DNA from 4 places in the Streptomyces parvus genome. Region 4 is predicted to be linked to each of the others. Evidence: riboswitches for the same ligand, from Rfam matches in the RefSeq annotation. Region 4 holds a riboswitch; each other region holds the start of a gene.

Region 1 (7,715 bases), 1.9 Mb from region 4:
GGATCTTCCGCAAGGTCTACTCCGCGATGGACCGGGTCCTCGTCCACTCCGCGAGCTTCGGTTCCAACGCCCAGGCGATGGCGGCCGGGCTCGCCGTCCTGACGGTGATGGAGGACGAGGAGACCGTCGCCAACGCCCGGCGCACCGGCGATCGCCTGCGCGAGCGGCTGGCCGCCCTGGTGGACCGGTACGAACTGCTGCACGAGGTGCGCGGCCGCGGGCTGATGATCGGCATCGAGTTCGGCAGGCCGTCGTCGCTGAAGCTCCGCAGCCGCTGGACCATGCTCCAGGCGGCCCGCAAGGGACTCTTCGCCCAGATGGTCGTGGTGCCGCTGCTCCAGAAGCACCGGATCCTCACCCAGGTCTCCGGCGACCGCCTGGAAGTGATCAAACTGATTCCGCCGCTGGTCATCGGGGACGCGGAGGTGGACCGTTTCGTGGAGGCGTTCACCTCCGTCATGGAGGACGCGCACAGCGGCGGCGGGCTGATGTGGGACTTCGGCCGGACGCTGGTCAAGCAGGCCGTGGCCAACCGCTGACCTGGCACTTGCCTCTGAGGCAAGTTACTTGCCTCAGAGGAAAGATCCTGGCCCAATAGAGGTATGAACCCTCCGGACGAAGGGGTGCCGGACGAGCTCCCCGGCGTCGCACCCCGACTGCGCGATCTGCGCCGTTCCCGCGGCCTCACCCTGGAGACCGCGGCCCAGCGGGCCGGGCTCTCCCCGGCCCATCTCTCCCGGCTGGAGACCGGCCGCAGGCAGCCCTCGCTGCCGATGCTGCTGGGGCTCGCCCGCATCTACGGTACGACGGTCTCCGAGCTGCTCGGCGAGCAGCCGCCCGAACGGGACGCGATCATCCGCGGCGGCGGCTTCGAGGGGGCCAAGGCCGACGGCTGGATGTACCGGCAGGCGGGCGGCTCCGGCCGCGCCATGCAGGCGCTGCGGGTACGCGTCCCGTACGGCGCCCAGGGCGACCTGGTCCGGGTCCACCCCGGCGAGGAGTGGCTGTACGTCCTGGAAGGCCGGCTGCGGGTCGGGCTCGGCGACGCCGTCCACGACCTCGAACCCGGCGACAGTGCCCACTTCGACTCGCTCACCCCGCACCGGATCGCGGCCGTCGACCGCTGCGGCGCGGAGCTGCTCTTCGTCCACTCCCTGTTGCAGAGCCCCGCCGCCGAACTCTGCCTCGGCAGCGGATTGCACCCGCGCTGACCGGCCGTTCCCGCCGGCTCCACCCTTCACTCCACCGGCCGCGAGGCCGACAGAGAGGACCGTCATGTCCGATTCCGAGCACTATGACCCGCTGGGCCCCGGACGCCGCGCGAACGAGGACCCGCAGGAGAAGCGGATGCCGCGCGGCGTCATCATCCGGCTCTTCGCCTATCTGGTGGCGGGCCACATCGTCGCTGGCTTCCTCTACCTGCTCTTCGTGGTGGCCGGGAGCAAGTGACGCGCCGTCCCGGGGCGAACTGTCACCGGAGGGGTCAGCCCGCGTCGAGCAGCCGCTCGCGCAGCCGCTCCCGGGTCTCGGGGGAGATCTTCAGCCCCTCGGACAGATAGCGGTCCGTCGTTCCCCAGTTCTCCTCGATGGCCGCGAAGGCCGCCGCGAGGTAGGCGGGCCGCGCCCCGAACAGCGGGTCCAGCAGCTCCAGCACCTCGGGCGACATGCCGGCTCCGGACGGATCGGAGCGCTTCACCTTGTACCGGCGGTGGAGATCGTTGGACTTGAGGTAGTCCTCCTCGATCGCCTCTCGTACGACGCCGACCGCGAGCAGGGCGACCGCGATCGAGAGGCCGGCCCGGTCCTTGCCCGCCGCGCAGTGCATCAGCGCCGGGACGCTGTCCTCGGCCAGGGCGTGCAGGACCCGGCTGTGCTCGGCGGTGCGGTCCTCGATCGTCGCGCGGTACATCCGGATCATGCGGTCGACGCCCTTGCCGCCCGCTAGGACCGAACGCAGCTGCTCGATGTTGCCGCTGCCCACCAGCCGCCAGAACTCCGCGCCGTCGGCCGGGTCCGAGAGCGGAATGCTGACATTGCGGACACCGGCCAGCTCGATGTCGTAACCGTCGAGCCGGTGGTCGGCGGAGTGGCGGAAGTCGAAGATCGTGTGCAGTCCCAGCCCGTCGAGGAAGGCCGCGTCCTCGGCGGTGGCGTGCGCCAGATGGCCACTGCGGTAGAGCCGGCCGAAGGCGGTGCGCCGCCCGTCCGTCGTGGGGAGCCCGCCCACATCGCGGAAGTTGCGGACTCCGGTCAGCACGGTCTCTGTCGGCGGGACCTGCGGCACCTGCTGGGTCACGGGGGCTCCTGGGATCTCGGGCGTCGGCGCGGCTCTCCGGCGAGGGCGCTCCCGTGACGATACGACATCGATTCGACGGAAAATCATCACGGCCGCCTCCCCGGCGACGGGTGCCGGGGAGGGTGGGCTGACCCGGTGTCAGGAGCGCCGCTCGCGACATGTCCGTATTGGTGCATTTCGCAGAACATGCCCCGCTAATGGGGGAGATGGGATTTCGGAGGTGAGCGGGATCATATCCGTGACGGTCCGTGGTGAGCGCACCGTCGAGCTTTCCCGTTGCCCGTACGGAAATCCAAGATCCGTGATCCACGGAGTGTGACGGGAAATCCGGAGCGATATCGAATCGATGATTCCGCCGCGCAACCGATGGCTTGTTCCGCCCGTCCCGACCGGTTTACGGTCACCGTCAATCCGGACGGATCGCCTAATCCTGCCGCCGCCCGGAATTCGCACCCACCCACTCACGTGTGGCAGGAGCGGGGGAACCAGGTAAGCCGCCGATCCGGAGATCCGGACCGGCTAGGGGTGAAGTCGCCGCAACGCGACCGGGCATCTCCAGCCCGAACCCGACAGCTCACCTCGCAGGCGCCGGAGAGGAACTTCCCCATGCCCGAAAAGGGTAAGCACCGTCGTCCGAAGTCCGGCCCGATCTCCCGCGGCTTCCTCGCCGCAGGGACCGGCGGCGCCGCACTCGCCCTCCCGCTCATCGGCGCCACCGGCGCGAACGCCGCGGGCCAGGCCGCCCCGGCCGCCAAGCCGGCCGTCGCCTCGGTCGCAGCCGCGCACACCGCTCCGGCCGCGTCGAAGGCCGCCCCGAAGACGTACGCCGTGGTCGCCGGCGACTACCTGTCGAAGATCGCCGCCGAACACCAGCTCAAGGGCGGGTGGGAGAAGCTCTACCAGGACAACCGCTCCACCGTCGGCGACAACCCCAGCCTGATCCACCCGGGCATGAAGCTGACCCTCGGCGCCAAGGGCTCCGCCCCGGCCGAGAAGTCCGCCGCCCCCAAGGCCGCCCCGAAGAAGGCCGAACCGGCACCGAAGGCCGCGCCGAAGGAAGCCCCCAAGGGCGACACCATCTCCGCCGACGACTCCGAGAGCTCCGGCGCCTCCGCGCAGACCGGCTCCTCCGAGGCCGCCGGCTCCGGCTGGTCCGCCCCGCTGGCCAACGCCAACGTCACCACCCAGTACCGCGCTTCCGGCGCCAGTTGGTCCAGCGGTTACCACACCGGTTCGGACTTCCAGGCCGCCTCCGGCACCCCCGTCCTCGCCATCGGTCCGGGTACCGTCGTCTCGGCCGGCAACAGCGGCTCGTACGGCAACGAGGTCGTCATCAAGCACGAGGACGGCATGTACTCCCAGTACGCCCACCAGTCCTCGCTGAACGTCTCGGTCGGCCAGAGCGTCACCGGCGGCCAGCAGATCGGCCTCTCCGGCTCCACCGGCAACTCCACCGGCCCGCACCTGCACTTCGAGGTCCGCACCGGCCCGAGCTACGGTTCGGACGTCGACCCGATCGCCTACCTGCGTCAGCACGGCGTCTCCGTCTGACCGATCGGCGACGAGAAGTGTCCGAGAGGCGGTGCGCGGCGGCGCACCGCCCCTCGCTTTATTCCGGGTTTACCGAAAACTGACCGGGTGGTCTATCTCACCACCCGTCAACCCCGTATTACGGTCGCGTAGGTCACATCGGACGATGCAGGATAAGTCCTTGTGGCAGACGATTCGAGAAACAACCAGCAGCACACCATCGGGTCGTACGCGGCGATCGGCGACAGTTTCACCGAGGGCGTCGGCGACCCCGGCCCCGACGGGACCTTCGTCGGCTGGGCGGACCGCTTCGCGGTGCTCCTCGCCGACCGGCTCCCGGCCCCCGATCCGGCCGGCCCCGAGGACGCCCCGTACGAGGACTCCCCGCACGGGGACTTCCGCTACGCCAATCTCGCCGTGCGCGGACGCCTCCTCGACCAGATCGTGGAGGAACAGGTCCCGCGCGCCAAGGAACTGGCCCCCGACCTGGTCAGCTTCTGCGCGGGCGGCAACGACATCATCCGGCCCGGCACCGACCCCGACGATCTCGCCGAGCGCTTCGAGCGGGCCGTCGCCGATCTGAGCAACGCCGTCGGCACGGTCATGGTCACCACCGGCTTCGACACCCGGGGCGTTCCGGTGCTGCGCCACATGCGCGGCAAGATCGCCACCTACAACGTCCACCTGCGGGCCATCGCCGACCGCTACCAGTGCCCCGTGCTGGACCTGTGGTCGCTGCGCTCGGTCCAGGACCGCCGCGCGTGGGACGCCGACCGGCTGCACCTGTCGCCCGAGGGCCACACCCGCGTCGCGCTCCGCGCCGCCCAGATCCTCGGCCACGAGGTGCCCGCCGATCCCGACCAGCCCTGGCCGCCGCAGGCCCAGCGCAGGCCCTTCGACGCGCGGCGCGACAACATCCAGTGGGCCCGCGAGTACCTGGTGCCCTGGATCGGCCGACGGCTGCGCGGCGAGTCCTCCGGCGACCACGTCGCGGCCAAGCGCCCGGACCTGCTGCCGCTGTAGCAGGCCCCTCAGGGCTCCAGCAGGGGAAGGGCACGCCGGGACGGGTCCGGCACGACGAGCCCGTCCGGCGGCGTGCCCGTGCCGTACCCGGCCGGTATCCGCTCCAGGACACCGCCGGCGAACACGTCGTACAGCGGCAGCGACTCCAGATGCACATAGCCGATGTGGCAGTCGCACACGGCGAGCGGACACGCCCGCGGGCCGAGCGCCCGCCGGTAGCTGCCGTCGTAGAGATTGCCCAGCTCCGCCTTGACGAAGTGACAGCGCCGCACCGTACCGTCCCCGTCCACCGAGATCACCGACTCGCCCGTCCGGCAGGGCAGTCCCGCCGAGTGGTGCGGATCGCGGCTGTAGGGGAACAGCGGATCCAGCTCCGTCCAGCGCGCCGCCTCCTCATCGGTGTACGAGCGCCCCTCGGCGGCGTTCACCCAGAGATAGACCGCGTCCGGCAGCTGGGCCCGCAGCCGCCGCGCCTCGTCGAGATGCTCGTCGAACCCCACCACCCCCACGCTGTAGCGGATGCCCTTCGCCGACAGGTCCCGGCATTTGCCCAGAAAACGGTCGTACGGGGTCTGCCCGGGGTGGTACGTGCACCAGAGCGCGATCCGCTCCGGATCGGCGTCCGCCAGCCAGTCGGTGCGGCCGCTCAGGTTCGTCTGGATCGCGACCCGGTTCATGTGCGGAAGGCGCGACAGCTCGGTCAGCGCCCGCCGGTACCAGGAGCGCACCAGCCCCTCACCCCACGGTGTGAACAGCACCGACAGCCGGTCGCCGCTCTGCGCCGCGGCCCAGCCGGTGAACCGCTCCAGCGCCTCCCGGTCAGCCGTGAGCTGGGCGCGGCTGTCCCGCCGCTTGGCGAACGGACAGTAGGGGCAGTCGTAGTCGCAGGAGGCGAGCGGTCCCCGGTAGAGAATCGTCAGGTCCATCTCCGGCTCACTTCCGCTCGTACGCGGCCATCGCCGCCCGCACCCCGGGGGAGAACAGCGCGGGACCCAGCGCGTCGGAGTGGGCGAGGCCGGACGGGGACAGCCTGAGGAGACCGTCCGGCGCCGACGTGTCCAGCCAGCCCCGCCGCGCGAACCCCGCCAGCTCGGCCGGGAAGTCCGCGGCCGGATCGGTGCCGAAGCGGGCCCGGTACTCCGCCACCGGCAGCCCCGCCGCCTGGAGCAGCGACTGCAGCAGATGCCGCCGGCGTGCCTCGTCCGCGTCGACGTACCGGCCGACCTCGGCGCGGGAGAAGTCCTCGGTGGCGGTGAAGTCGTCGATGATCGACCGGATCTCCCGCATGTCCACCGCGTAGTCGAAGGAGTAGTGGAGGGCGGAGGTGTACGAACGGGCACCGCAGCCCAGGCCGATCATGCCGTCGGTCTGGCAGGCGTAATCCTCCGGGCCCTCCTGCTCACGCGGGGCGTCGGTCCGCCGGAACATCCGCATCGACACCTGCTCGTAGCCGTGCGCCACCAGATGGTCCCGCCCCACCGCGTAAAGCCGCAGCCGCTGCTCGTCCCAGGCGGCGTCCTCCAGTGCCCGCGCCGTGGGGCCGGTCACGGTCGGCCCGAGGCGGTGCAGGCCGGTGAGCGGGCGCACGTACAGCGGATAGAGATACAGCTCCTCCGGCCGCCAGGCCAGTGCCGCGTCCAGCGAGGCGAGCCAGCTGCGCTCGGTCTGCCCCTCGATGCCGTAGATCAGGTCGACGTTCAGCACGGGGATCCGGGCATCACGGATCCGGCCGAGCGCCGCTTCCACGTCGGCGCGGCGCTGCGGACGGACGGCAGCCCTGGCCTCCTCGTCCACGAAGCTCTGCACGCCGATGCTGATCCTGGTCGTGCCCCGGTCGGCCAGCACCGCCAGCCGGTCGGCGGTGGCGGTGGACGGTGAGGTCTCCACGGACAACGGGACCGCGCTCAGCTCGGCACCCATCCGCTTCTCGGCTATGTCGCAGAGCCGCTCCAGCTCGCCCGCCGTCAGAAACGTCGGAGTCCCGCCGCCGAACGCCGCCGCCGCGAACCGCACCGGCTCCTGGTCGCCCAGCGCCTCCCGCACCGCCAGGGCCTGCCGGTCCAGCGCGTCCAGATAGCGCGTCGTCAGCTCATCGGGCGCGCCGATCCGGGTGAAGAGATTGCAGAAGCCGCACCGGACCTCGCAGAACGGTATGTGGAGATAGAGGGAGAGCGCGTCCTTCGGCTCCGCCGCCCAGAGCGACCGCAGGGCCGGGCGGTCCGCCAGCGGCCGGTAGGCCGTCTTGTGCGGATAGGCGTAGACGTAACTCTCGTACGGCCGGAGGGCGGGCGGCGCCGGAGTGCTGGTGGTGATCGTCATCGGGCGGCCTCCGGCCCCGGCGCTGCGGGTGGTTCGAGGAAGAAGTGGGCGTAGGGGACGGTCCAGACGGCCGGGTGGCCGAGCCGGTGACCGGTGTAGCCGTCGTCGCCGTAGGCGGTGCCGTGGTCGGAGCAGACGATCGCGAAGCACCGGCGGCGGCTGCTCGCGGCGGCGAAGAGCCGGCCGATGTGCCGGTCCACATACTCCAGGGCCGCCGCGTGCGTGGCCCGGGAGTCGCCCGCCGCGCGGGTCGCGCCGGGCAGATGGAACCAATTCGGCTGGTGCAGGGCGGACACGTTGACGAAGAGGAACAGCCGCTGTTCCCGGGGGAGCGCCGCGACGACCTCCTCCGCCCGCGCCACCTGCTCCTCGAACGAGGTCGGTGAGGCGACGCCGAAGCCGGGCTCCCAGTGGCTCTCCTGGAACATGCCGGGCAGCACCGAACCGAGTGGCCCCTGACGGTTGAAGAAGCCGACCCCGCCGATACACAACGTGCGATATCCCTCGGCGGCCAGCCCCGACACCAGATCGGGCGTGTCGAACACGA
Region 2 (7,715 bases), 2.5 Mb from region 4:
TACGGGAACACCGACAGCCCCGAGGGGCTCACCAACACTCCGGGCGGCGACGCGCGGCGGCTGTTCGACGAGTCCCACGCCCTGCTCACCGAGACCTACCCGGCGGGAACGGAGTTCCGCCTCCAGCGCGACGCGAGCGACAACGCCGCCTTCCACATCATCGACCTGATAGACCTGGAGCAGGTGGCGGCGCCCTCCTCGCAGCCGTCCGGCTGTGTCTCCATCACGACGTACGGCGCGGTGGCGAACGACGGGCTCGACGACACGGCCGCCATCCAGCGCGCGGTGACGGCCAACCAGAACGGCCGGATCGACTGCGTCTGGATCCCGGCGGGCCAGTGGCGCCAGGAGCAGAAGATCCTCACCGACGACCCGCTCGACCGGGGCCAGTGGAACCAGGTCGGCATCCGGGACGTGACGATCCGGGGCGCGGGCATGTGGCACTCCCAGCTCTACACGCTGACCCCGCCGCATGAAGCGGGCGGTATCAACCACCCGCACGAGGGCAACTTCGGTTTCGACATCGACGAGAACACGCAAATCTCCGACATCGCCATATTCGGTTCGGGCACGATCCGCGGCGGTGACGGCAACCACGAGGGCGGCGTCGCGCTCAACGGCCGGTTCGGCAAGGACACGAAGATCAGCAATGTCTGGATCGAGCACGCCAACGTGGGTGTCTGGGCCGGCCGCGACTTCGACAACATCCAGGAGCTGTGGAACCCGGGCGACGGCGTCGAGTTCACCGGCATGCGGATCCGCAACACGTACGCGGACGGCATCAACTTCGCCAACGGCACCCGGAACTCCACGGTCTACAACTCATCGTTCCGCAACACCGGCGACGACGCGCTCGCCGTCTGGTCCAGCAAGTACGTCAAGGACCAGACCGTCGACATCGGCCACGACAACAGCTTCCGCAACAACACCATCCAGCTCCCGTGGCGCGCCAACGGCATCGCGATCTACGGCGGTCACGGCAACAAGATCGAGAACAACCTGATCTCCGACACCATGAACTACCCGGCCATCATGCTGGCGACCGACCACGATCCGCTGCCCTTCTCCGGGCAGACGCTGATCGCCAACAACGGCCTGTACCGCACCGGCGGAGCCTTCTGGAACGAGGACCAGGAGTTCGGTGCGATCACCCTCTTCCCGCAGAATCTGCCGATCCCCGGAGTCACGATCCGCGACACGGACATCGTCGACTCCACCTACGACGGCATCCAGTTCAAGACGGGTGGCGGCCTGATGCCGGACGTCAAGATCCAGAACGTGCGGATCGACTCGTCCAACAACGGCTCCGGCATCCTCGCGATGGGCGGCGCACGCGGCAATGCGACGCTCACCGACGTGACGATCACCGACTCGCGCGACGACCATGTGCTGATCGAGCCGGGTTCGCAGTTCACGATCTCCGGCACCCCGAACGGCGCCCGCGCGAAGCGCTGAACGACCTGACCGGCTCCCGGGCCGGCGGATCCCCCGCCGGCCCGGGAACACCCTTTGCCCCGGGGATTCGGTGGGGTCACAACTCTGGGAAGTGCAAGGCCCCGGAGCTACCCTCCGCGCATGATTCCCACGGTTGTCTGGGGTACCGGCAACGTCGGCCGCGCGGCGGTCCGCGCCGTCGAGGCCCCTCCGGCACTGACGCTCGCCGCCGTCCTCGTGCACGGTCCCGCCAAGGTCGGCCGCGACGCGGGCGAACTCGGCGGTCTCGGGCACCCGCTCGGGGTCGCGGCCACCGACGGCATCGGCGCCGTCCTGGCCTCCCGCCCCCGGGCGGTGGTCTACACGGCGTCCGGCGACATCCGTCCCGATGACGCCCTGGCCGACATCGGCCGGGCGATCCGGGCCGGTGCGGTGGTCGTCACGCCCTCCCGGGGGACGTGCCCGACGATCGCCGCGGCTCCCAGAAAAGAACCTGTTCCAGTGATGAATCTTCGACGCGAAACACCCTTGGCCCCGCTGTCCTGCATGTCATTGTCGTTCATGTGACGTCCCTCACTCTCCGCAGAGTGCAACAGGTTCTCCTGCGGTTCGCGAGGTAAGTACACGAGAAACTCGGGGGTAACTTCCCGGCGACACCCCGGGACCACGAAGGGGCCCCGGACCGTGCGGTCCGGGGCCCCTTCGTGCTGTGCGGTCGCGCAGGGATCAGTAGGCGCCGAAGACGTTGTCGATCGAGCCGTAGCGGTCCGCCGCGTAGTTGCACGCGGCCGTGATGTTGGCGACCGGGTCGTAGCTGTCGGTCGAGGTGCCGGGCACGTGGTAGGCCTGGAACGTCGGGTCGATGACCTGGAGCAGCCCCTTGGACGGGGTGCCCTTGACCGCGTTGGAGTCCCAGTTGTTGATGGCGGCCGGGTTGCCGGAGGACTCGCGCATGATGTTGCGGTGGATGCCCTCGTAGGTGCCGGGGATGCCCTGCTCCGCCATGATCGCCAGCGATTCCCGGATCCAGCCGTCGAGGTCGTTCGTGTAGGTGACGACCTTCTTCTCGGCGGCCGGAGCGGCCTTTGCCACGGGGGCGGCGTTGATGCGCTCCGAACGGTCGGCGCGGTCCGCCGAAGCGCCGCGCGCGGCGGACGGAGAAGCCTTGGAGGTCTTACCGTCCGACGAGGCATCGGACGTGACTCCGATGTCCAGCTTGATACCCGGGTGAATGAGATCGGGATTCGATCCGATGATCTTCCGGTTTCCTTCGTACAGCTTCTTCCAGCCGCCGCTGACGGAATGCTCGCGAGCGATCTTGGAAAGCGTTTCGCCGGCCATCACGGAATGCTTGGCGGGGGCGGCCTTCGCGGCGGGATTCGCCTGGGCGACCACCGCGGCGGGCGCCACGGCCTGCGCCGCGGCGGCGGGGGCAGGAGCGGCGAAGGCGCTGGTGGCACCGATCACCGGGAGGGCGAGAACGGCTCCACCGGTGGTCACGGCGGCGAGGCCGCGGCCGAGCGAGATGGACTTGGGACGACGGTGCTTACCCAGTGCGGGCATGGGGGATTTCCTCTCCGGCGCCTGCGAGGTGAGCTGTCGGGTTCAGACGGGAGATGTCTGGCCGCACGGTCGTGCGACTTCACCCCAAGCCGTTCCGGTTACGGATCGGCGGCTTACCTGGGTCCCCCGCTCCTGCCGTACGTGAGTGGGTTTCGGATTCCCGGACGGCGGCAGGATTCGGCGTTCCATCCGGATTGACGGTGACCGTAGGCGAGAAACATCGGACGGAACAAGCCCTGCATTCCCGATTTCCCTTTCCGCGCATGATCGAATAGCGGAATTGCCGGATCGGGCCGCGCCGTCACGGCGTCAACTTTCCTCGCGCAGAAGGGAACCGATACGTCCGCTTCGGCGTCCGCCCTCTTGGACGTGACGCTCACCACTCCCTCGCGGCGATGGCGAAATTGCGCCTAAGCAAATGCCCCGGTAACCCTAATAAGCCCTTTATTGACCATGAGCCCCATAGGGGCCAAATCGACCATATCGGTAGAACAAAACGGGCCGATCGGGCACTCCAGGCGGGGTCGGCCGAAGGGCCCGCCCGGCGATCGCTTACGGTGTGAGGTGGAGACTAGTAAGCCAACCCTTACCTCCGACGTACGCTGTACCTGCCCGCGTTCGCCCGCCCCGAAGGATCACCACGCCATGACACGCCCCGTCCGCGTCGCCATTGTCGGAGCCGGCCCCGCCGGTATCTACGCTGCGGACGCGCTGCTCAAATCCGAGGTCTGCCAGGACCCGGGGGTCTCCATCGACCTCTTCGAGCGCATGCCCGCCCCCTTCGGTCTCATCCGCTACGGGGTGGCCCCCGACCACCCGCGGATCAAGGGCATCGTGAAAGCCCTGCACCAGGTGCTGGACAAGCCCCAGATACGGCTCTTCGGGAACGTCGGCTACCCGCACGACATCGGCCTGGACGACCTGCGGTCGTTCTACGACGCGGTGATCTTCTCGACCGGCGCCGAGGCCGACCGCGCGCTCGACATCCCCGGCATCGAACTGGACGGCTCCTACGGCGCGGCCGAGTTCGTCTCCTGGTACGACGGGCACCCCGAGGTCCCGCGCACCTGGCCGCTCACCGCGGAGAAGGTCGCCGTGCTCGGCGTCGGGAACGTGGCCCTGGACGTGGCCCGGGTCCTGGCCAAGACGGCCGACGAACTGCTGCCCACCGAGATCCCGGACAACGTCTACCAGGGTCTCAAGCAGAACAAGGCGCTGGAGGTGCATGTGTTCGGGCGGCGTGGGCCGGCGCAGGCCAAGTTCAGCCCGATGGAGCTGCGGGAGCTGGACCACTCCCCCCACATCGAGGTCATCGTCAACCCCGAGGACATCGAGTACGACGAGGGCTCCATCGCGACCCGCCGCGAGAACAAGCAGGCCAACATGGTCGCGCAGACCCTGGAGAACTGGGCGATCCGCGACGTCGGCGACCGCCCGCACAAGCTGTTCCTGCACTTCTTCGAGTCCCCGGTCGAGATCCTCGGCGAGGACGGCAAGGTCACCGCGCTGCGCACCGAGCGCACCGAGCTGGACGGCACCGGAAACGTCCGGGGTACCGGCCGGTTCACCGACTGGGACGTGCAGAGCGTCTACCGTGCCGTCGGCTACTACTCCGAGGAGCTGCCCAAGCTCCCCTTCGACGTCACCTCCGGCACCGTCCCGCACGAGGCGGGCCGGGTCATCGCCGGGGACGAGCACATGGCCTCGGTCTACGTCACCGGCTGGATCAAGCGCGGCCCGATCGGTCTGATCGGACACACCAAGGGCGACGCCAACGAGACGGTCGCCTGCGTCCTGGAGGACCGTGCCGCCGGCCGTCTGCCCGAGCCGGCGACGCCCGCCCCGGAGGCCGTCGAGGCGTTCCTGGAGGACCGGGGCGTCCGCTACACGACCTGGGAGGGCTGGCACAAGCTGGACGCCCACGAGCAGGCGCTGGGTGCGGCCCAGGGCCGTGAGCGGATCAAGGTCGTGGAGCGCGAGGGCATGCTGGACGCCTCCGGCGCCTGATCGGCAGGACGTCTTTCAGGCACCTTCTAGGAGGCCGGATCCGGGGCACCCGTCGTACGCCCCGGGTCCGGCCTCCTGAACGTGCGCCACAGATCGGGCCCGGGTTCCTGCGCCGTCCGGGGGCGCCGGGCGGCCCGAGGGGCCTCGGCCCACCGGGCGGCGAGCAGGAGGGCGATGTCGTCGGGGCGGTCGGTGGCCGCCCTCGCCTCGCCGATGACCTGGTCGGCCGTCTCGGCCAGGGGGACGGCGCCGATGCGTTCGACGGTGGCGCGCAACCGCTCGACGCCCTCGTCGATGTCCGTCCCCGGACGCTCGATCAGCCCGTCCGTGAACAGGGCCAGCATCGCTCCCGGTTCGAGCCGCATCTCCGTGACCGGGTAGGCCGCGTCCCCGTCGATCCCGAGCACGATGCCACCGGGCAGGTCCAGCACCTCCGTCCGGCCGTCGGGCCGCCGCAGCACGGGCTGCGGATGGCCCGCCCGTACGGCACGGGCCACGCCGGTCGCCGGGTCGAGGGCGATGTAGCAGCAGCTCGCGAACTGGCCCGGGTCGAGGTCGATGAGCAGCCGGTTCGTGCCGCTCATCACCTCCTGCGGATCGTGCTTGCTCAGCGCGAACGCCCGCACCGCACTGCGCAGTTGTCCCATCGTCGCGGCGGCGGAAACGCCGTGGCCCTGCACATCCCCGATGACCAGGGCGAGTTCGTGGCCGGTCTCGATGACGTCGTACCAGTCGCCGCCCACGTCCATGCCCTGGGTACCGGAGAGATAGCGTCCCAGCGTGTCCACCCCGTCCACCTCGGGCAGCCGGTGCGGCAGCAGGGCGTCCTGGAGCCCGCGGGCGAGCGCCGACTCGCTGTCGTAGCGCTGGGCGCGCTGCAGGGCCTGCGCGATCAGCCCGGCCAGGGCCGTCAGGACCGTACGCTCCTCCGGGCTGAAGCCGCGCGGCCGGTCGAAGCCGAGGATGCAGGAGCCGACGGGCCGTCCCGAGGCGATGAGCGGCAGGAACGCCCGCGCCCCGACGTCCGTGTCGATCGGGATGCCCGGATAGGCCTCGGCCAGGCGCTGCATGGACTCGAAGAAGATCGGGCGGCCCGTGGTGAGGGTCTCCACCCCGGGGATGCTGACGTCGAGCCCGACCCCGTCGAAGCGGTCGAGGAACCCCTTGGGGAACCCCGTCTCCCAGGCCAGGTGGAGGTGGCGTTCGTTCAGCAGGTAGATCGCGAGCTGACGGCCGCCGAACGCGGGCAGCAGCTCGTCCGTGACCACCGAGGAGACCTGGCGGGCCGTGACCGCCTCGGTCAGCGCGATGGCGAGCGCCACCGGCCGGTACAGCGCGGAGGAACGGTCGGCGGTCGAGCCGATGCCCAGCCCCGGCGCGGTGACGGAGCCGGGGGCGTAGGCCGGCTGGTCGGTCGCCTGGAGGACGACGCTCACCCCGTCGTGCCCGGGGTACAGGGACACCGACAGCCAGAGTGCGGGCGGGCGCCGCGCGAGGAAGTGGACGGGCTCGTCGGCGATCAGAGCCGCCCGGTAGTGGTCCTCGTAGGCCTCGTGCCCGAACCACGGCAGGGCCTGCCACACCGGATGGCCCACCAGCTCCGTACGGGCGTGGCCGAGCAGTTCCTCGGCGAGGCCGTTGGCGTACGTGATCCGGCCCAGCCGGTCCAGGGAGAGGATCCCCCGCGGCAGCCGGTCGGCGGCCTCCGGTACGACGGGGCCGGCGCCCAGGTCGACCAGGAAGCCGGTCAGATGGCTGGCGGACACATCGCCGTCCGGGTGCGTCCAGCGGCCGGACAGCTCCAGCAGATGGGACCGGCCGTCGGGGCCGCGCAGCCGCATCCGGCGGACGACCGGTTCGGCGGACTCCACCGTCTGCCGGGCCAGGGCCCACAGCCCGTACACGTCCTCGGGGACCAGCCGTTCGGCGAGCGCGTCGACGGTGCCCGGGAAGGCGGCGGGCTCGAAGCCGAGGATCGCGCAGAGTTCGTCGTCGGCGGCGACCTGCCCGGAGTGCAGGTCCCAGTCGAAGCGGCCGACGCGCACCGGGGGCGTGGTGGCGGCGGGCAGTTGCACGGGGACCGGCTCGGTCTCCCACAGGCAGTCGACGCCCCGTCCCTCCAGATCGGTGAGCGCGGCGCCGAGCCGGCGGCCCAGGCGGAGGAGCCGTTCGCCGTCGGCGGGGGCGACGGGCTGCCCCGGCGTGGAGGCCCGCAGGACGGCCAGTACGCCCATGCTTCCCCGGGGCCCGGTGATCGGCACCCACAGCGAACCGAACGGGAACGGCAGCCCGGCCATCAGCTGCGGGAAGCGGCGCATGGCCTCCTCCGCGTCGGAGAGCAGTACGGGCCGCCCCGAGCGGTAGGCCTCGGAGACCGGGAAGGGGCGGTTCACATGCATCCGCCACCAGGGCCGGAACAGCGGGCCCGGCAGTCCGGCGAGCACCGCGAGCCGGAGAAGTCCGGGCGTCCGGCTGCGCAGGTAGACGCCGCCCGCGTAGCCGTCGCTCGACTCGACGGCGCTGACGAGGGCCTGGGCGAGGACGAGGGAGAGCTCGTCCGGCACACGGCCGACGTCTGCCGCCCCGGCGCGGGAGAACTCGTCCGGCACACGGCCGACGTCTGCCGCCCCGGCGACGGTCCCGTGTCCGCCGGGCGGGGAAGACCGGGGCGTATCGTGCCGGGTCACACAGCCAGCATGCTCCCGGTCCTG
Region 3 (7,715 bases), 1.1 Mb from region 4:
ATTCAGGAAATCGCCCGCCGGGCCGCACCACGATGCTGCGGGAGTCCGGGCTCCCGCGGCCGGCCGTTCGTACGTGATCGGGCTCGGGGGGATGTATGTCGCCGACCCGTGCTCCGGAAAGAACTACGATCGCTACGGGGACGGCACCGCCGCCTTCGTACGGGACGCACCGACGGTCCGCGCGCAGCACCGGCTCTCCGACTGACCACGGTCGGCCGGGCCGCCACTCGGGTTTCCCCCTATTCGGCCGATGCGGAGTCGCCGCTCGGCGCGGCTCCGGGAAGCCTGGGCGGGGCGCGGTACCGTCCGCAGCCGTGGGTGGACCGGGCAGGAGTGCACAGGTGGGGATGGCCGAGAGACGGCACAGCGGAGCGGCGGGGAGCATCGATGCCGTGGGCCGTGCGGTGTTCGGTTCCCGGGAGGGGGAGCTGACGTTCGGCGGTGGACGGGGCACCGGGCGGTTCATCCGGATGCTGCCCGCCCTGCTCATCGTCGGCGGACTGCTGTTCGACTGGCTGGCCCCGCCCAACTTCACCGCCGTCCCCCTCTTCGTCGCGGCCCCGCTCATCGCCGCCCCGTTCTTCTCGCTGTCCCGGACCGTCCGCACCGGGATCGCTGCGGTCATCTCCGTCACCGTGATGCGGATCTCCGACGGGACGTCCACCCAGGTGGTCCCGGTCATCGAGATGATCACCGTGCTCACGGGCTCGGTGCTGGCCCTCGTCATCAACGGCGTCGTGCGGCGCGGCAACGAGCAGCTCGCCTCGGCCCGCGCCGTCGCCGAGACCGCCATGCGGGCCGTGCTGCCGACGCCCGCCGAGCGGACCGGCGGGCTCCAGGTGGCCGCACGGTACGAGGCGGCCCAGGCGGACGAGTTCGTGGGCGGCGACCTGTACGCCGTCGCGGACACCCCGTACGGCGTACGGATCGTGGTCGGCGACGTCCGAGGCAAGGGGCTGGACGCCGTCGGCGCGGTGGCGGTGATCATCGGCGCGTTCCGGGAGGCCGCCGAGCAGGAGCGTTCGCTGGAGGGCGTGGCCCAGAGGCTGGAGCGGGCGCTGGCCCGTGAGGGGACGCGACGGTACGGGCTGGACGCCATGGAGGGGTTCGTCACCGCTGTACTGGCCGAGATCCCGCCCGGGGCGGCCACGGTCCGTCTGGTCAACCGCGGCCACCCCGAGCCGATCCTGCTCCACGCGGACGGGGCTCTGGAGGTGCTGGCGCCCTCGGTGCCCGCACTGCCGCTGGGGATGGAGCTGGGGGTGTGGCCGGACCGCGCCGAGGAGTGGGCGATGCCTCCCGGGGCGACGCTCCTCGCCTTCACGGACGGCCTGTCCGAGGCCCGGGACGCGAACGGGGTCTTCTACGATCCGGCCGCCCGGCTGCGCGGCCGGATCTTCCCGGGGCCGGAGGAGCTGCTGTCGGCGCTGACCGATGACGTACGGCTGCACACGGGCGGGCATGCCACGGACGACATGGCGCTGATCGCGGTCGGCCGGCCGGCGGAGGGGCAGCCCGTGCGCCGGACCACGGTGAAGATCGTGGGCCGGGGCGACGAGGACGCGGCCCGCTGACGTGGCGACCCCACGCGTCCACGCGTGTACGTGCCGACCGCCGGACTCGGAGCGATGACACGGTGTGTGATCGAAGCGCACCGCTCCGCATAACATTTGATACACCGTCAGAAAAAGACGTGTGGCTGAGCTCCGGTCAAGTCGCCCGATTCCACCCGCTTGTGCCCCGTACCTCCCACCCCTGTTCGTTAATGATCAACAGGAACAGCTTGGAATCGGGCCCGGGTGTCTATTAACGTTCGATAACGCAGCGCGGTCGTCACAGCCGTCGTCAGGGACGGCGCCGCGCGCGAGCGCCGAATTCCGCAAGGGAACCGGGGAACCACCTACATGGGGTGAATCGGACGCCTGCGTCTCGTGAGAGGCGGAGGGGCCCGTAGGAGACCTTCCTGCTCCGAACCCGTCAGCTAACCCGGTAGGCGAGAAGGAAGGAAAGGAGTGCGCCCACGTGGCGTCCAACAAGCCTGCCCCTGAGGCCCCGTCACCCTTCAGCCCCGACAGCTACGGTGGCGCCGAGCGGTCCGTGGGGGAGTGGAATCCCACCGAGGACTCCATCCGTCCCGTGCGCGGCAGGCACCGCGTCGCCAAGCAGCGTGGTCTGGCCCGTAGCTCCACCGTCCTCGGGGTCGGCGTCATAGCGGCCGTCGGAGCGGGGGGCATGGCCACCGCTCAGGACAAGGCACCCGTCTCCATCTCTCTTCCCGATTCCATCGCGGACAACCTCCCCGACGCCAAGTCCCTTCCCGGCGTCGGGTCCTTCATGTCCGACGACGCGGAGGCCGTCCCGGTCGCCGCGGCCGCGCCGCTCACCACCGCCGGACTCACCAGCGCCGAGGCCGAGCAGGGCACCGACGCCGGCGAGGCACTGCGCGCCCGGATCCTCCAGCAGGCCGAGCAGCAGCAGGCCAGCGCCGACGCCGAGGCCAAGGCAGCGGCGGAGAAGGCAGCCGCCGAGAAGGCGGCGGAAGAGGCCAAGAAGCAGCAGGGCGAGGCCGAGGCCGAAGCCGCCGCGAAGAAGAAGGCGGCAGAGGAAGCGGCGAAGAAGAAGGCGGAGGAGGAGCGTCTCGCCAAGCTCGCCGCCAGCTTCTCCCTGCCGGCCTCCTCGTACACGATCAGCTCGACCTACGGTCAGTCCGGCGCGATGTGGTCCTCCGGCCAGCACACCGGCCTCGACTTCGCAGGGGCGGCCGGTTCGCCGCTCAAGGCCGTGCACAGCGGCACGATCACGTCGGCCGGCTGGTCCGGTTCGTACGGCTACCGCACGGTGCTCCAGCTCGATGACGGCACCGAGATCTGGTACGCCCACCAGTCCTCGATCGACGTCTCGGTCGGCCAGAAGGTCACCACGGGCGAGACCATCGGCCGCATGGGCGCCACCGGCAACGTGACCGGCGTCCACCTCCACATGGAGGTCCGCACCGCGGGCGGCTCGGCGATGGACCCGATGGCCTGGCTGACCAGCAAGGGCCTGCAGGTCTGAGCCCTCGGGCCGGCGCGCGCCGTCGGCCCGGGGCCGCCCTTCTCCGGCGGCCCGCCCCGAAACCCCGGCAGCCCTGACGCACACCCCCCGACGTCAGGGCTGCCGGTCTGTCCGGGGGAGGGGGCGACAGGCCCGGAAGGCGTACGCGGCGGAATCCCGGACGGAGTACGCGGCGGAATACCGTCCCCGCCCGGCCCGTTGGACCCTCGCATGACTTCCACGCGCACTCTCCTCGGCACCTCCGGCCTCCAGGTCTTCCCCCTCGCCCTCGGCGGCAACGTCTTCGGCTGGACGGCGGATGAGGAACAGTCCTTCGCCGTCCTGGACGCGTACGTCGCGGCCGGCGGCAACTTCATCGACACCGCCGACGCGTACTCCGCCTGGGTCGAGGGCAACCACGGCGGCGAGTCGGAGACCGTCATCGGCAAGTGGCTCGCCTCCCGTGGCAACCGGTCCGACATCGTCGTCGCCACCAAGGCCGGCGCCCACCCCGACTTCCGGGGCCTGGCCGCCGGCACCATCAAGGGCGCGGCCGAAGCGTCCCTGCGCCGCCTCGGCACCGACCACATCGACCTCTACTACACGCACTTCGACGACGAGACCGTCCCGGTCGAGGAGATCATCACCGCCCTCGACCAGCTGGTGAAGGACGGCAAGGTGCGCCACATCGCCGCCTCCAACATCAGCCCCGAGCGCCTCGCGGCCTCCCTCGCCTTCTCCGAACGCGAGGGCCTCGCCCGGTACGTCGCGCTCCAGCCGCACTACAACCTGGTCTCCCGCTCCACCTACGAAGGCGCGCTCCAGGACACCGCGGCCGACGCGGGCCTCGCCGCCGTCCCGTACTACGCGCTCGCCTCCGGCTTCCTCACCGGCAAGTACCGCCCCGGTACGACGGTTCGGAGCGCACGGTCCGCGAAGGCGGGCGGACACCTGGAATCGGAGCAGGGCCGCAAGGTGCTGGCCGCCCTCGACCAGGTGGCCGGGGAACGGAACGCCGAGATCGCGACGGTGGCCCTCGCCTGGCTCGCCGCGCAGCCGACCGTCGCCGCGCCGATCGCCTCCGCCCGTACGGTCGAACAGCTCCCCGCCCTCGTCGCGGTCGCCGACCTGCGGCTGACCGACCGGGAACTCGCCCTGCTCACCGAGGCGTCGGCCTGACGGAGCCGGGGTCGCCGTACCCGTAACCGTACGGCTGCGCCTGGGTCTGTCCGTACGGCTGTCCGTACGCCGGGCCGTATCCGTGGCCGTTTCCCGGCCCGGGGCCGTAGCCCTGCCCCGGGCCGTACCCGTACGGCGTCGGCGCGTGGTGTCCGGAGTGGGCGTGGCGGCCGTGGTGCGGGCCCCGGCGGGACGTGAGGCGCGCCGCGTGGGTCAGGGCCGGGGCCGCGACGTCCCGGCGCTGCCACAGGTGGTGCAGCAACTCCCGCTCCCGGGCGCCGAAGTCCGGGCCCACCGCGCCGTGGCGGGCCCGGCGGCGCAGACCCGCGAGCGACGTCGCGAACGACTCGTACTCCGCGACCGCGCGGGCCGCCGCCCGGCCCCGGGTCCGGTCCTGCTGCCAGTGGCGGGCCAGGTCGCGGGCCATGCCCCGGGCCCGCATGGAGGAGAGCGCCGACGGCTCGGCGGGGGCGAGCCAGCCGGCCGCCGCATACGCGGGCAGCTCGGCGGCGAGCGTACGCAGCTCCCGCTGGCGCGACCAGATCGCCACCCAGGTCACCAGGGCGAACGCCGGGACCATGACGATCCCGTACACCGCGTAGAAGCCGTACGGGCCGAAGGCCGACGAGCCGTTCCACAGGGCGTGCAGCCCCATGGCCAGCAGCAGCCCCAGCACCGGCAGGGCGATCCGGCGGACCCGGTGGCGGCGGGCGCTGACGGCCGCGAAGCCGAAGCCGAGGCCGGTGAGGACCGTGAACAGGGGGTGCGCGAACGGGGACATGACGATCCGCACGAAGAACGTCCCCGCCGTCACCGAGGCGAACCCGGAGCTGCCGATCTGCTGGTCCTCGCCGAAGGCGTTGCCCAGATAGAGGATGTTCTCGGTGAACGCGAAGCCCGTCGCGGTGAAGCCGGCGACGACGATGCCGTCCACCACCCCGCTGAACTCCCGTCTGCGGAACAGGAAGATCAGCAGCACGGCCGCCGCCTTCGCGCTCTCCTCCACGACGGGGGCGATCACCGTCGCCCCCAGGGTGTCCGCGCTCGCCGGGTCGGCCGTCGCGGTGGCTATCCAGCGCGTGGCGAAGGAGTTGGCGATGATCGCGACGAGAGCCGCGGCGCACGCGCCCCAGGCGAAGGAGAAGATCAGATTCCGCCAGGGCCCCGGCTCGACCCGGTCCAGCCAGCGGAAGGCGGCCATCAGCAGCGGCACCGGAAGCACCGCCAGACCGAGGCCGACCAGGAACCCCTCAGGACCGGTCTGTTCGCGGACGAGCGCGAGGATCACCAGGCCGCACAGCAGGAGCGCCACGATTACGGCCCCGGCACGGAACGCCTTGCTGCGCCACACCATGCCGACGCGGCGTGGCCGGTAACGCGCCCGGCCACGCTCCGGCGCCGCGCCCAGGACCTCGTCGAGCCGCTGCTCGTGGAGGAACGGGACGGCCGGGTGCGCCTGCTGATGCTGCACGGAGGGGTCGGACACCTCTCGACCCTAACGAGGAGCACTGACACCCGGCGACGGCGCATCCGGCCAGGACATGGCCGTACGCCGTCGTGCGTCAGACGCGGGCGAACAGCAGGTCGTGGACGACGTGCCCCTTGTCCAGGCCCTGGCCCTCGAAGCGGGTGAGCGGCCGGAACGCGGGACGCGGGGCGTATCCGCCGTCGGCCGCGGTGTTCTCGAAGCGGGGGTGCGCGGTGAGCACCTCCAGCATCTGCTCGGCGTACGGCTCCCAGTCCGTGGCGCAGTGGACGATCGCGCCCGGCTTCAGCACCGGCGCCACCAGGTCCAGGAAAGCGGGCTGGATGAGCCGCCGCTTGTGGTGCCGGGCCTTGGGCCACGGGTCGGGGAAGTAGACCCGTAGGCCGTCGAGGGACTCGGGGGCCAGCATCTCGCGCAGCAGGATGACCGCGTCGCCGTTGGCCACCCGTACGTTCGTCGAGCCCGCCTTGTCCGCGAGGCCGAGAAGATTGCCCTGGCCGGGGGTGTGGACGTCGACCGCGAGAATGCCGGTGCCCGGGTCGTCGGCCGCCATCTGCGCGGTGGCCTCGCCCATGCCGAAGCCGATCTCCAGGACCACGGGCAGCCCGTCGAACAGCTCGGCCAGATCGAGGACGCGCTTGCCGTCGATGTCCAGGCCCCACTTCGGCCACAGCCGCTCCAGGGATTCCTGCTGGCCGGTGGTCACCCGGCTGCGGCGCGGCTGGAAGCTGCGGATCCGGCGCTCGTGGTGCGAACCGGCCGGGTCGGCGGCGGGGCCTCCGGGGAAGCGCGGCTCCATGCGCAGCCGGCGCGCACGCTCGAAGGAGGCGGCCCGCAGCGCGGCGGCTTCGTCGGCCGTGGCGTCGGCGGCCCGGGCCTCGTCGGCCGCGGCTTCCTCGCTCGCGGCGTCGGCGAGCGCGTCGGCCGCCGTGGAGCCGGTCCGCGCGGGGCCGGTCGGCGTCGCCTCGGCGTCGTGGGATCCGGCGGGGGTGGGGTTCAGGGGCTGCTCAGACACAATGACCGGATTCTACGGCGGGCGGCTTCCACCCCGCCCCCCGAGCCCGGCGCAGCGCGAGCCGTGCCACCTCCCTTCCGATGGGGAGGCACGCCGTCGCCGCGGGCGACGGGGCGTTGAGCACGTGCACGGTGTGCGGGGCCTCGCGGATCAGGAAGTCGTCGACCAGTGTGCCGTCCTTCAGCACCGCCTGGGCGCGCACCCCGGCGGGCGAGGGGCGCAGATCGTCCTCGGTGACGGCGGGCAGCAGCCGCTGGACGGCCCGGGTGAACGCGGAGCGGGACAGCGAGCGGTGCACCTCGCCCGCCCCGTACCGCCAGTGGCGGCGGGCGATCTGCCAGGTGCCCGGCCAGCTCAGCGTGGACAGCAGTTCGGCGGGGCGGACCTGGGGCCAGGTGTATCCCTCGCGGGCCAGGGCGGGGACCGCGTTGGGCCCGACGTGGACGGAGCCGTCGAAGCCCCGGGTGAGGTGGACGCCGAGGAAGGGGAAGGCCGGGTCCGGCACCGGGTAGACCAGACCGCGCACCAGCCCGGGGCGGGCCAGCGCGTAGTACTCGCCCCGGAACGGCACGATCCGCACCCCCGGGTCGTCCCCGGCGAGGCGGGCCACCCGGTCGCAGTGGAGCCCCGCGCAGTTGACCAGCACCCTGGCCCGGACGACCAGGCCGTCCGCCGTGCGCACCGCGACGCCCCAGGGGCGCCGGTCTATCGCGGTGACCTCCGCGCCGTACCGCACGATGCCGCCCGCCGCCGTGACCTCGGTCGCGAAGCGGGTGGCAACGGCGGTGAAGTCGCAGACGCCCGTCGTGGCGACCCGGATCGCCGCCAGACCCCGGACCTCCGGTTCGTGCTCCGCGATCTGGGCCGGGCCCAGCTCCCGCACGGGCAGCCCGTGCTCGCGGCCGCGCTGCACCAGGGCGTGCAGCCGGGGCAGCTCGGAGCGCTCGGTGGCGACGATCAGCTTGCCGGTGGTGGCGTGCGCGATGGAGTGCTCCGCGCAGA
Region 4 (7,715 bases):
GTTGGTGTCCTGGTACTCGTCGACCAGGACGTGGCGGAAGCGGCGGCGGTAGTGCTCGGCGACGTCCGGGAAGGCCTGGAGGAGGTGGACCGTCGTCATGATGATGTCGTCGAAGTCCAGGGCGTTGGCCTCGCGCAGGCGGGCCTGGTAGAGCGCGTACGCCTGGGCGAGGGTCTTCTCGAAGCCGTCGGCGGCCTGTCCGGCGAAGGTCTCCTCGTCGATGAGCTCGTTCTTGAGGTTGGAGACCTTGGCGGTGAAGGACTTCGGCGGGTAGCGCTTGGGGTCGAGGTCCAGATCGCGGCAGACCAGGGCCATCAGCCGCTTGGAGTCGGCGGCGTCGTAGATCGAGAACGACGAGGTGAAGCCGAGCTTCTTCGACTCGCGGCGCAGGATGCGGACGCACGCGCTGTGGAAGGTCATGACCCACATGGCGTTGGCGCGCGGGCCGACGAGCTGCTCGACGCGCTCCTTCATCTCGCCCGCGGCCTTGTTGGTGAAGGTGATCGCGAGGATCTGCCCGGGGTGCGTGCCCCGCTCGGCCAGCAGGTGGGCGATGCGGTGGGTGAGCACCCGGGTCTTGCCCGAGCCGGCCCCGGCGACGATGAGCAGCGGGGACCCGGCGTGCACGACGGCGGCGCGCTGCTCGGTGTTGAGCCCGTCGAGCAGCGCGGCGGAGTCGATCGCCGGGCGCGGGTGGCCGTCCCGGTAGTACCCGTCCCGGGGCGGCGGGGGCGCGTCGTAGACGCCCTCGAAGAGTCCCTCCGGCACCGCTTCGGGCGCGTGGTCCTCGGGGGGCGGCGGGGGGCCGTCCTCCGCGGGCTGGAGGCCGGTCAGGAAGTTGTCGTCAAAGAGGCTGCTCATCGCCTGTCGAGTCTAGGCGGACGGACTGACAACCTTGTGCCGAAGCCGGGAAGCGGCCGGAAGCGGCCGCCCGCACCGGGGAATCGCCTGCCCCTCGCCCGTACGCACGGAGAGCGGACGTCCACGTTCCGTGAAGGAGCGCCCGGTCGGAGGGGGTGCCGGGCCCTCGATCCGGAAAGGTCACGAAAATGTATCGGGCATATCGCTCATCGTCCTTCCCAGCGGTGGGGCGCTTTGGCTAGCGTGCTCGGTCAGGTGATCCGTACCTCCCAGAGGCGAACCGCGCCTGACGGACACCTCTGCCGAATCCGTCCTGCCGTCATGGCAGTCCGGAACCGGGGACCCACACGCAGAACCGGGGTGAATCGGTCCATGCTCCCGCATGCGGACCGTAGGACAGCCTTCCGTTCCGTCCGAACCCGACAGCTAACCCGGTAGGCGGTCCACGGAAGGAGATGCCGGTCTTGGCATCGCATCGCAAGCCGCGCACGAAGGTGCGCACCACCACCCCCGCCGTCGGGCTGACGACGGCCGCGCTGGCCTCGGTGACCTTGCTCTCCACGCAGAGCGCCACGGCAGCGCCCGCGGAGCCCAAGCCCGCCATCGAGGACGTGCAGAGGAAGGTCGACGCCCTGTACCGGCAGGCGGGCACGGCGACCCAGGAGTACAACCGGGCCAGGGCCGCCTCCTCGTCCCAGCAGAGGAAGGTCGACACGCTGCTCGCGGACGTGGCGAAGCGGACCGAGAAGATCAACGAAGCACGGCGGGCGCTGGGCTCCTACGCGGCGGCCCAGTACCGCAGCGGCGGCATCGCGCCCACGGCGACGTTCTTCTTCGCGGACGACCCGCAGGGGTACTTCGACCAGAGCCGGCTGATGGACCGGGCGACGGAGAAGCAGCAGAAGGCCGTGAGCGACTTCCGTACGCAGCAGGCCTCTGCGGCCAGGAAGCGCGCGGAGGCCGTGAAGAGCCTGGAGACCCTGACCGAGACGCAGGCCACCCTCGCCTCCAGCAAGAAGGACGTCCAGACCAAGCTGACCGAGGCGCGCGGACTGCTGTCCCGGCTGACCGCCGAGGAGAAGGCGCGGCTGGCGGAGCTGGAGCGCAAGAAGGAGGCCGAGGCGAAGGAGAAGGCGGCGAAGCTGGCCGCCCGCCAGGCCGCCGAGGCGAAGGAGAAGGCCGAGGCCGAGGAGAAGACCCGCGAGGAGGCCGCGGAGGGGTCCGGCGGCGGTTCGGGGTCCGGATCGGGCACCGGTACGGGCACGGGTCCGGGGTCCGGCTCCGGGACGGGCAGCGGTTACGCCGCCAAGGCGGAGAAGGTGCTGGCCTTCGCCCGCGCCCAGATCGGGAAGCCGTACGTGTGGGGCGCGACGGGCCCCTCCAGCTACGACTGCTCGGGGCTGACGCAGGCGGCCTGGCGGGAGGCGGGCGTGACCCTGCCCCGGACCACATGGGACCAGGTCGAGGTCGGCACGCGGGTCGCCACGTCCGACCTCCAGCCCGGGGACCTGGTCTTCTTCTACGACGACATCAGCCACGTCGGCATCTACAAGGGCGACGGGATGATGATCCACGCCCCGAAGCCGGGCGCGAACGTGCGCGAGGAGTCGATCTACTACATGCCGATCTACGGGAGCGTACGCCCGGCGTGACACAGGGCGGGGGCGGCCGGTCACCGGCCGCCCCGACAGGTTCGGGTCCGGGCTCAGGTCCAGACGGTGGCGATGAAGATGTTGACGGTCGTCAGGGCGCCGACCGCGATGAACGCGCCCTTGTCGACCTTCTCCTCGTCACGCTTGACGTAGACCAGGGCGAGGATGACGACCAGCAGCGCCAGCTTGATGCCGATCTTGACGTTGTTCACGGTCTGGTCGTCGGCCTGGTTGAGGCCGACCAGGGCCACGCCGGTGACCAGCATGGTCAGCGCGCCGTGCAGCATCGCGGGGGTGAACCGGGCGGTCCCCGACCCCATGGCCTTCATCTGCGTCAGGAAGCCTCCCAGCAGGGAGGCGATGCCGATGATGTGCAGGGCGACGAAGACATTGATGAGTACGTCCATGGCTCGGGAGCCTAGCCATGGCCAGAGTTTTACTCTTCAGTGAGGCAAGCCTTGCTCGGCACTTCGATCATCCGTGGCCGGCGAAACGCCACATCAGGGCAATAGCTGTCATGGCGACTCTTTTCTCCGCGCCGGGATTAGCGTCCATCCCGGACCCGCCGCCGTTGCCGGCGGACAGCCGAGAGGAAGGATGCCGCCCCCGTGGCAGCGCACCGCAGGTCAGCTCATCGAAAACCCAAGCAGCGCCCGCTCACCGGCCCTGCTGCCCGCACCGCCGCCACCCTGGCGCTCGCCGGGGCGGCCACCGCCGGCTCGGTCACCGGGGCGGGCGCGGCCCCCGCCGAACCGGCTCCCACCGCGGCACAGGTCAAGGCGAAGGTCGACCGGCTCTACCACGACGCCGAGGTCGCCACCGAGAAGTACAACGGGGCGAAGGAGAAGGCGGACGCCGCGACCCGCACCGTCGACGCCCTGACCGACGAGGCCGCCCGCCGCACCGGCCGCCTCAACACCGCCCGGCACGCGCTCGGTTCGCTGGCCACCGCGCAGTACCGTTCCGGCACCCTGGACCCGGCCCTGCAACTGGCGCTCTCCTCCGACCCCGACGCCTATCTGGAACGCGCCTCCTACCTCGACCGGGCGGGCGACCGGCAGACCGGGCTGCTGCGGAGCATCAAGCGGCAGGTCTCCCGGATCGCCCAGGTCAAGGCCCGCGCCGACCAGGAGACCGAACGCCTCGCCGCCCGCCGCACCGAACTGCGCGAGCACCGCACCGCGGTCCGGGCCAAGCTGGCCGACGCCCGGCAGTTGCTGGACACCCTCACCGCCGACGAGCGCGCCGACTTCGAGCGCTCCGCCGACGCCCGGCACGGCGGCGGCCCGGGCCACGCCGACCGCTCCACGGCCCGCAGCGGTCCGGCCTCGGCCCCCGACTCCCGTGCCGGGCAGGCCATCGCCTTCGCCCACGGCGCGATCGGCAAGCCGTACGTCTGGGGCGCGACCGGCCCGAACGCCTTCGACTGCTCCGGCCTCACCCAGGCGGCCTGGAAGGCGGCGGGCGTGAGCCTGCCGCGCACCACCTACACCCAGATCAACGCCGGCCGGCGCATCCCGCGCTCCCAACTGGCCCCCGGCGACCTGGTGTTCTTCTACTCCGGGATCAGCCACGTCGGCCTCTACATCGGCGGCGGCCAGATGATCCACGCCCCGCGTCCGGGAGCACCGGTACGCATCGCGCCGATCGACCAGATGCCGTTCGCGGGCGCGACGCGGGTGGCGTAGCAGCCCGCCGCGGCCTCAGACCAGCCGTCGCGCCGTCGCCCAGCGGGTCAGTTCGTGCCGGTTGGAGAGCTGGAGCTTGCGCAGCACCGCCGAGACGTGCGACTCCACCGTCTTCACCGAGATGAACAGTTGCTTGGCGATCTCCTTGTAGGCGTAGCCGCGGGCGATCAGCCGCAGGACCTCGCGCTCGCGCTGGGTGAGGCGGTCCAGGTCCTCGTCGACCGGCGGGGCGTCCGTGGAGGCGAAGGCGTCGAGGACGAAGCCGGCCAGGCGGGGGGAGAAGACGGCGTCGCCCTCCTGGACCCGGAAGACGGAGTCGACGAGGTCGGTGCCGGTGATCGTCTTGGTGACGTAGCCGCGGGCACCGCCCCGGATCACGCCGATGACGTCCTCCGCGGCGTCCGACACGGACAGCGCGAGGAAGCGGACCGGGTTCTCCACCGCGCCCATCAGAGGGGCGCAGCGGCGGAGGACCTCGACGCCGCCGCCGCCCGGGAGGTGGACGTCGAGGAGGACGACCTCGGGGCGCGTCGCGGTGATGACGGTGACGGCCTGGTCGGCGTCGGCGGCCTCGCCGACCACCTCGACGCCGGTCTCCTCGGTGCGGCCGATCTCGGCCTGCACCCCGGTGCGGAACATCCGGTGGTCGTCGACGAGCACGACCCGTACCCGTCGCTCCGGGCCCCCGGTGGCTTCGGTGTTCTCGGTCATTCGCTCGCCCTCTCCATCTCCAGCTCGACCTCGGTGCCCCCGCCGGGCACCGAACGCAGGCGGGCGGTCCCGCCGTTGCGCTGCATCCGGCCGATGATTGATTCTCGTACGCCCATGCGGTCCCCGGGAACCTCGTCCAGGTCGAAACCCGGACCCCGGTCCCGTACGGACACGAAGACCGTACGGCCCTCGACCTCCGCGAAGACCTGGACCGCCCCGCCCTCGCCACCGTACTTGGCGGCGTTGACCATCGCCTCGCGCGCGGCCTGCATCTGTGCGGACAGCTTCTCGTCGAGGGGGCAGTCGCCGACGACGACGACCTCCAGAGGCACGCCGTGCTTGTCCTCCACCTCGGCGGCGGCCCGTTTGACCGCCTCGGCCAGGGTCTCCGGTTCGTCGTCCTCGTCCTTGCCGGTGCCCTCCGGGTTGTAGAGCCAGTTGCGCAGCTCGCGTTCCTGGGCGCGGGCGAGGCGTCTGACCTCGCCCGCCTCGTCCGCGTTGCGCTGGATCAGGGTGAGGGTGTGCAGCACGGAGTCGTGGACGTGGGCGGCGACCTCGGCCCGCTCCTGGGCACGGATGCGCATCAGGCGCTCCTCGGAGAGGTCCTGGGTCATCCGCACGAGGTAGGGGCCGGCGAGCAGGGCGATCCCGGTGAGCACGGCGATGGCGGCCGTGAGGACGTTGCCGAGCTGGGCGGCGGAGCCCCGGACGACGAGGAAGACCGCGAGGCCGAGGCCGACGAGGGCGACCCCGGCGAGGCCGCGGGCCAGGTGCAGCAGCTTGCGGTGGCGGCCGACCTCCATCCAGCGGGCGCGGCGGGCGTTGTCCGCCTGCCGCCAGACCAGGACGGAGCCGGCGCCGATGAGGAGGGTGGGCCAGATGTAGCGGTCGGCCTCGCTGCCCATGTCGACGTTGGCGACGAACACGGCGGCCCCGACGAGCAGCGCGATCAGGGCGACGAACTGGCCCTTGTCCGGCTTGCGGAGCTTGCGGCGGCCGTCCGCCGAGACCTCGAACACCGAGCGGGGGGCGTCGACGCCGCCGACGCCGAGCGGGACGACGATCCAGAACACCGCGTACAGCACGGCGCCGAGGCCGTCGGTGAAGAACAGCCCGAGGAAGAGGAACCGCACCCAGGCGACCGGGAGCCCGAGGTGTCCGGCGAGCCCGCGCGCTACGCCGCCGAGCAGCCGGCCGTCGGCGCTGCGGTAGAGCTTGCGCACCGGCGGCTCCTCCGGGTCGGCGGCGAGGGAGCTGGCGGCTCGGGTGGTGGCGGCTGGCATACCCCGATCGTCACACGCGCGGACGCGGGGCGGCATCAGGGTCAGCCCCCGAACTGACCCTGATGCTGTCCCCCGCGTGCGGCCCGGTGCGGGTGCCCCTCCCCGCTCGGCCCGGCCCTTCAGGGGCGTACGCGGGCAATATCAGGGACCGTCCAGGGTCGGGGCGGGTCCCGGCGGGCGGTCCGGCCCGTCACCATGGAGGCATGACCGCTCCCTCCAACACCGCTCCCGGCGTCGCGCCTCCCGAGGCGCCGAAGCCGACGCTGCGGCGCACCCCGCGGCAGAAGGTCGTCGCCGGGGTGTGCGGCGGACTCGGCCGGTACTGCGACGTGGACCCGGTGATCTTCCGGATCGTGCTCGGTGTGCTGTCGGCGAGCGGGGGCGTCGGTCTGATCTTCTACGGCTTCGCGTGGCTGCTGCTGCCCGCGGACAACGAGGACGAGAACGAGGCGCGCAAGCTGCTGTCGGGGCGGGTCGACGGGGCGTCGCTGGTGGCGCTGCTGCTGGCGCTGATCGGCTGCGGTCTCTTCCTGTCGATGCTGCACAACCGGGGGATGCTGGCGTTCGCCGCGCTGCTGACCGTGGCCGTCGTCGGCTTCTCCGTGTGGACGCAGTCCCGGCGGACGGCGGATCCGGAGGACCCGGCGGCCCCGCCCGGCGCACCTGCCGCCCCTTCGGGGCCCGCGCACACCGGCGGGCTCGGCACGCCGCCGCCGGAGGTGAAGGCCCCGCCGGCGCCGGGCAGCCCCTCGTGGTGGCGGGACCCGATCGTCAAGGACGGCACCACCGGCCCGGTCGGCTCCGGCTATCTCTGGGGGCCGCCGGACACCGACGCGGAGGCGGCGCGGGCCAAGGTGGCGGCCGGGCGGCCCACTCCGGACGCCCCGTTCCGGGCGCCGCAGCCCTCGTCGCCCGTGCCGCGCGGGCCGCGTTCGATCGGCGGCCCGGTCTTCCTGACGGCGCTGGTGGCGGGCGGTCTGGGCACCGGGCTGAGCTGGGAGCACCAGCCGCTGGGCACCGCCCTGCAGATCGGTCTGGTCGCGGCTCTCACCGTCTTCGGACTCGGCCTGCTGATCGCGTCGCTGCTGGGGCGGACCGGCTTCGGCACGGTCTTCATGGCGATGGTCACGGCGGGCCTGCTGGCGGGCGCGGCGGTGCTGCCGAAGGACATCGACACCTCGTGGGCCCGCCAGGAGTGGCGGCCCGCATCGGTGACCGCCGTCCAGGCGCGCTACGAACTGCGCACGGGCGACGCCCGGCTGGACCTGTCCGGCCTGAAGGTCCCCGAGGGCGGGACCGTGCGCACGCAGCTCGACGTGGCGGCCGGGCGGGCGGCCGTCGTCGTCCCGGCGAACGTGACAGTGAAGGTGCGCGCCGAGGCGGGTCTCGGAGAGGTCCGTCTGGAGGAGGCGCAGCGGGTCCAGGTCCGGATCAACAACGGCGGGTCGACCGAGCGCACGCTGCCGCCGCCGAAGGGCACGGCGCCCGCCGGGACGGTCGAACTGGCAGTGGAAGTCGGC

What was found. A riboswitch is a leader RNA that binds a small molecule or an ion and turns the genes downstream of it on or off. The one in region 4 is predicted to bind cyclic di-AMP.
Region 1: it holds a riboswitch for cyclic di-AMP, as region 4 does, so the genes downstream of both, RNL97_RS28900 (M23 family metallopeptidase) here and RNL97_RS20485 (C40 family peptidase) in region 4, are expected to answer to the same signal.
Region 2: it holds a riboswitch for cyclic di-AMP, as region 4 does, so the genes downstream of both, RNL97_RS31485 (transglycosylase SLT domain-containing protein) here and RNL97_RS20485 (C40 family peptidase) in region 4, are expected to answer to the same signal.
Region 3: it holds a riboswitch for cyclic di-AMP, as region 4 does, so the genes downstream of both, RNL97_RS15310 (M23 family metallopeptidase) here and RNL97_RS20485 (C40 family peptidase) in region 4, are expected to answer to the same signal.

Annotation. Positions count from the first base shown of each region.
Region 1 is NZ_CP135079.1:6,209,817-6,217,531, forward strand. It holds gene RNL97_RS28880 (aspartate aminotransferase family protein) at 1-539, shown strand, start outside; gene RNL97_RS28885 (helix-turn-helix domain-containing protein) at 603-1,211, shown strand; gene RNL97_RS28890 (DUF6126 family protein) at 1,276-1,449, shown strand; gene RNL97_RS28895 (tyrosine-protein phosphatase) at 1,484-2,296, opposite strand; cyclic di-AMP (ydaO/yuaA leader) riboswitch at 2,741-2,899, shown strand; gene RNL97_RS28900 (M23 family metallopeptidase) at 2,903-3,847, shown strand; gene RNL97_RS28905 (SGNH/GDSL hydrolase family protein) at 4,010-4,849, shown strand; gene RNL97_RS28910 (STM4011 family radical SAM protein) at 4,858-5,775, opposite strand; gene RNL97_RS28915 (STM4012 family radical SAM protein) at 5,783-7,168, opposite strand; gene RNL97_RS28920 (STM4013/SEN3800 family hydrolase) at 7,165-7,715, opposite strand, start outside.
Region 2 is NZ_CP135079.1:6,786,514-6,794,228, reverse strand. It holds gene RNL97_RS31495 (CARDB domain-containing protein) at 1-1,455, shown strand, start outside; partial or broken gene RNL97_RS31490 (dihydrodipicolinate reductase) at 1,576-1,884, shown strand; gene RNL97_RS31485 (transglycosylase SLT domain-containing protein) at 2,161-2,997, opposite strand; cyclic di-AMP (ydaO/yuaA leader) riboswitch at 3,001-3,159, opposite strand; gene RNL97_RS31480 (FAD-dependent oxidoreductase) at 3,643-5,004, shown strand; gene RNL97_RS31475 (SpoIIE family protein phosphatase) at 5,031-7,568, opposite strand.
Region 3 is NZ_CP135079.1:3,198,916-3,206,630, reverse strand. It holds partial or broken gene RNL97_RS33110 (TipAS antibiotic-recognition domain-containing protein) at 50-205, shown strand; gene RNL97_RS15315 (PP2C family protein-serine/threonine phosphatase) at 348-1,574, shown strand; cyclic di-AMP (ydaO/yuaA leader) riboswitch at 1,859-2,010, shown strand; gene RNL97_RS15310 (M23 family metallopeptidase) at 2,023-3,054, shown strand; gene RNL97_RS15305 (aldo/keto reductase) at 3,265-4,212, shown strand; gene RNL97_RS15300 (PrsW family intramembrane metalloprotease) at 4,193-5,698, opposite strand; gene trmB (tRNA (guanosine(46)-N7)-methyltransferase TrmB) at 5,775-6,713, opposite strand; gene lhgO (L-2-hydroxyglutarate oxidase) at 6,706-7,715, opposite strand, start outside.
Region 4 is NZ_CP135079.1:4,278,335-4,286,049, reverse strand. It holds gene pcrA (DNA helicase PcrA) at 1-861, opposite strand, end outside; cyclic di-AMP (ydaO/yuaA leader) riboswitch at 1,152-1,318, shown strand; gene RNL97_RS20485 (C40 family peptidase) at 1,317-2,513, shown strand; gene RNL97_RS20480 (hypothetical protein) at 2,567-2,920, opposite strand; gene RNL97_RS20475 (C40 family peptidase) at 3,122-4,201, shown strand; gene RNL97_RS20470 (response regulator transcription factor) at 4,217-4,912, opposite strand; gene RNL97_RS20465 (ATP-binding protein) at 4,909-6,195, opposite strand; gene RNL97_RS20460 (PspC domain-containing protein) at 6,399-7,715, shown strand, end outside.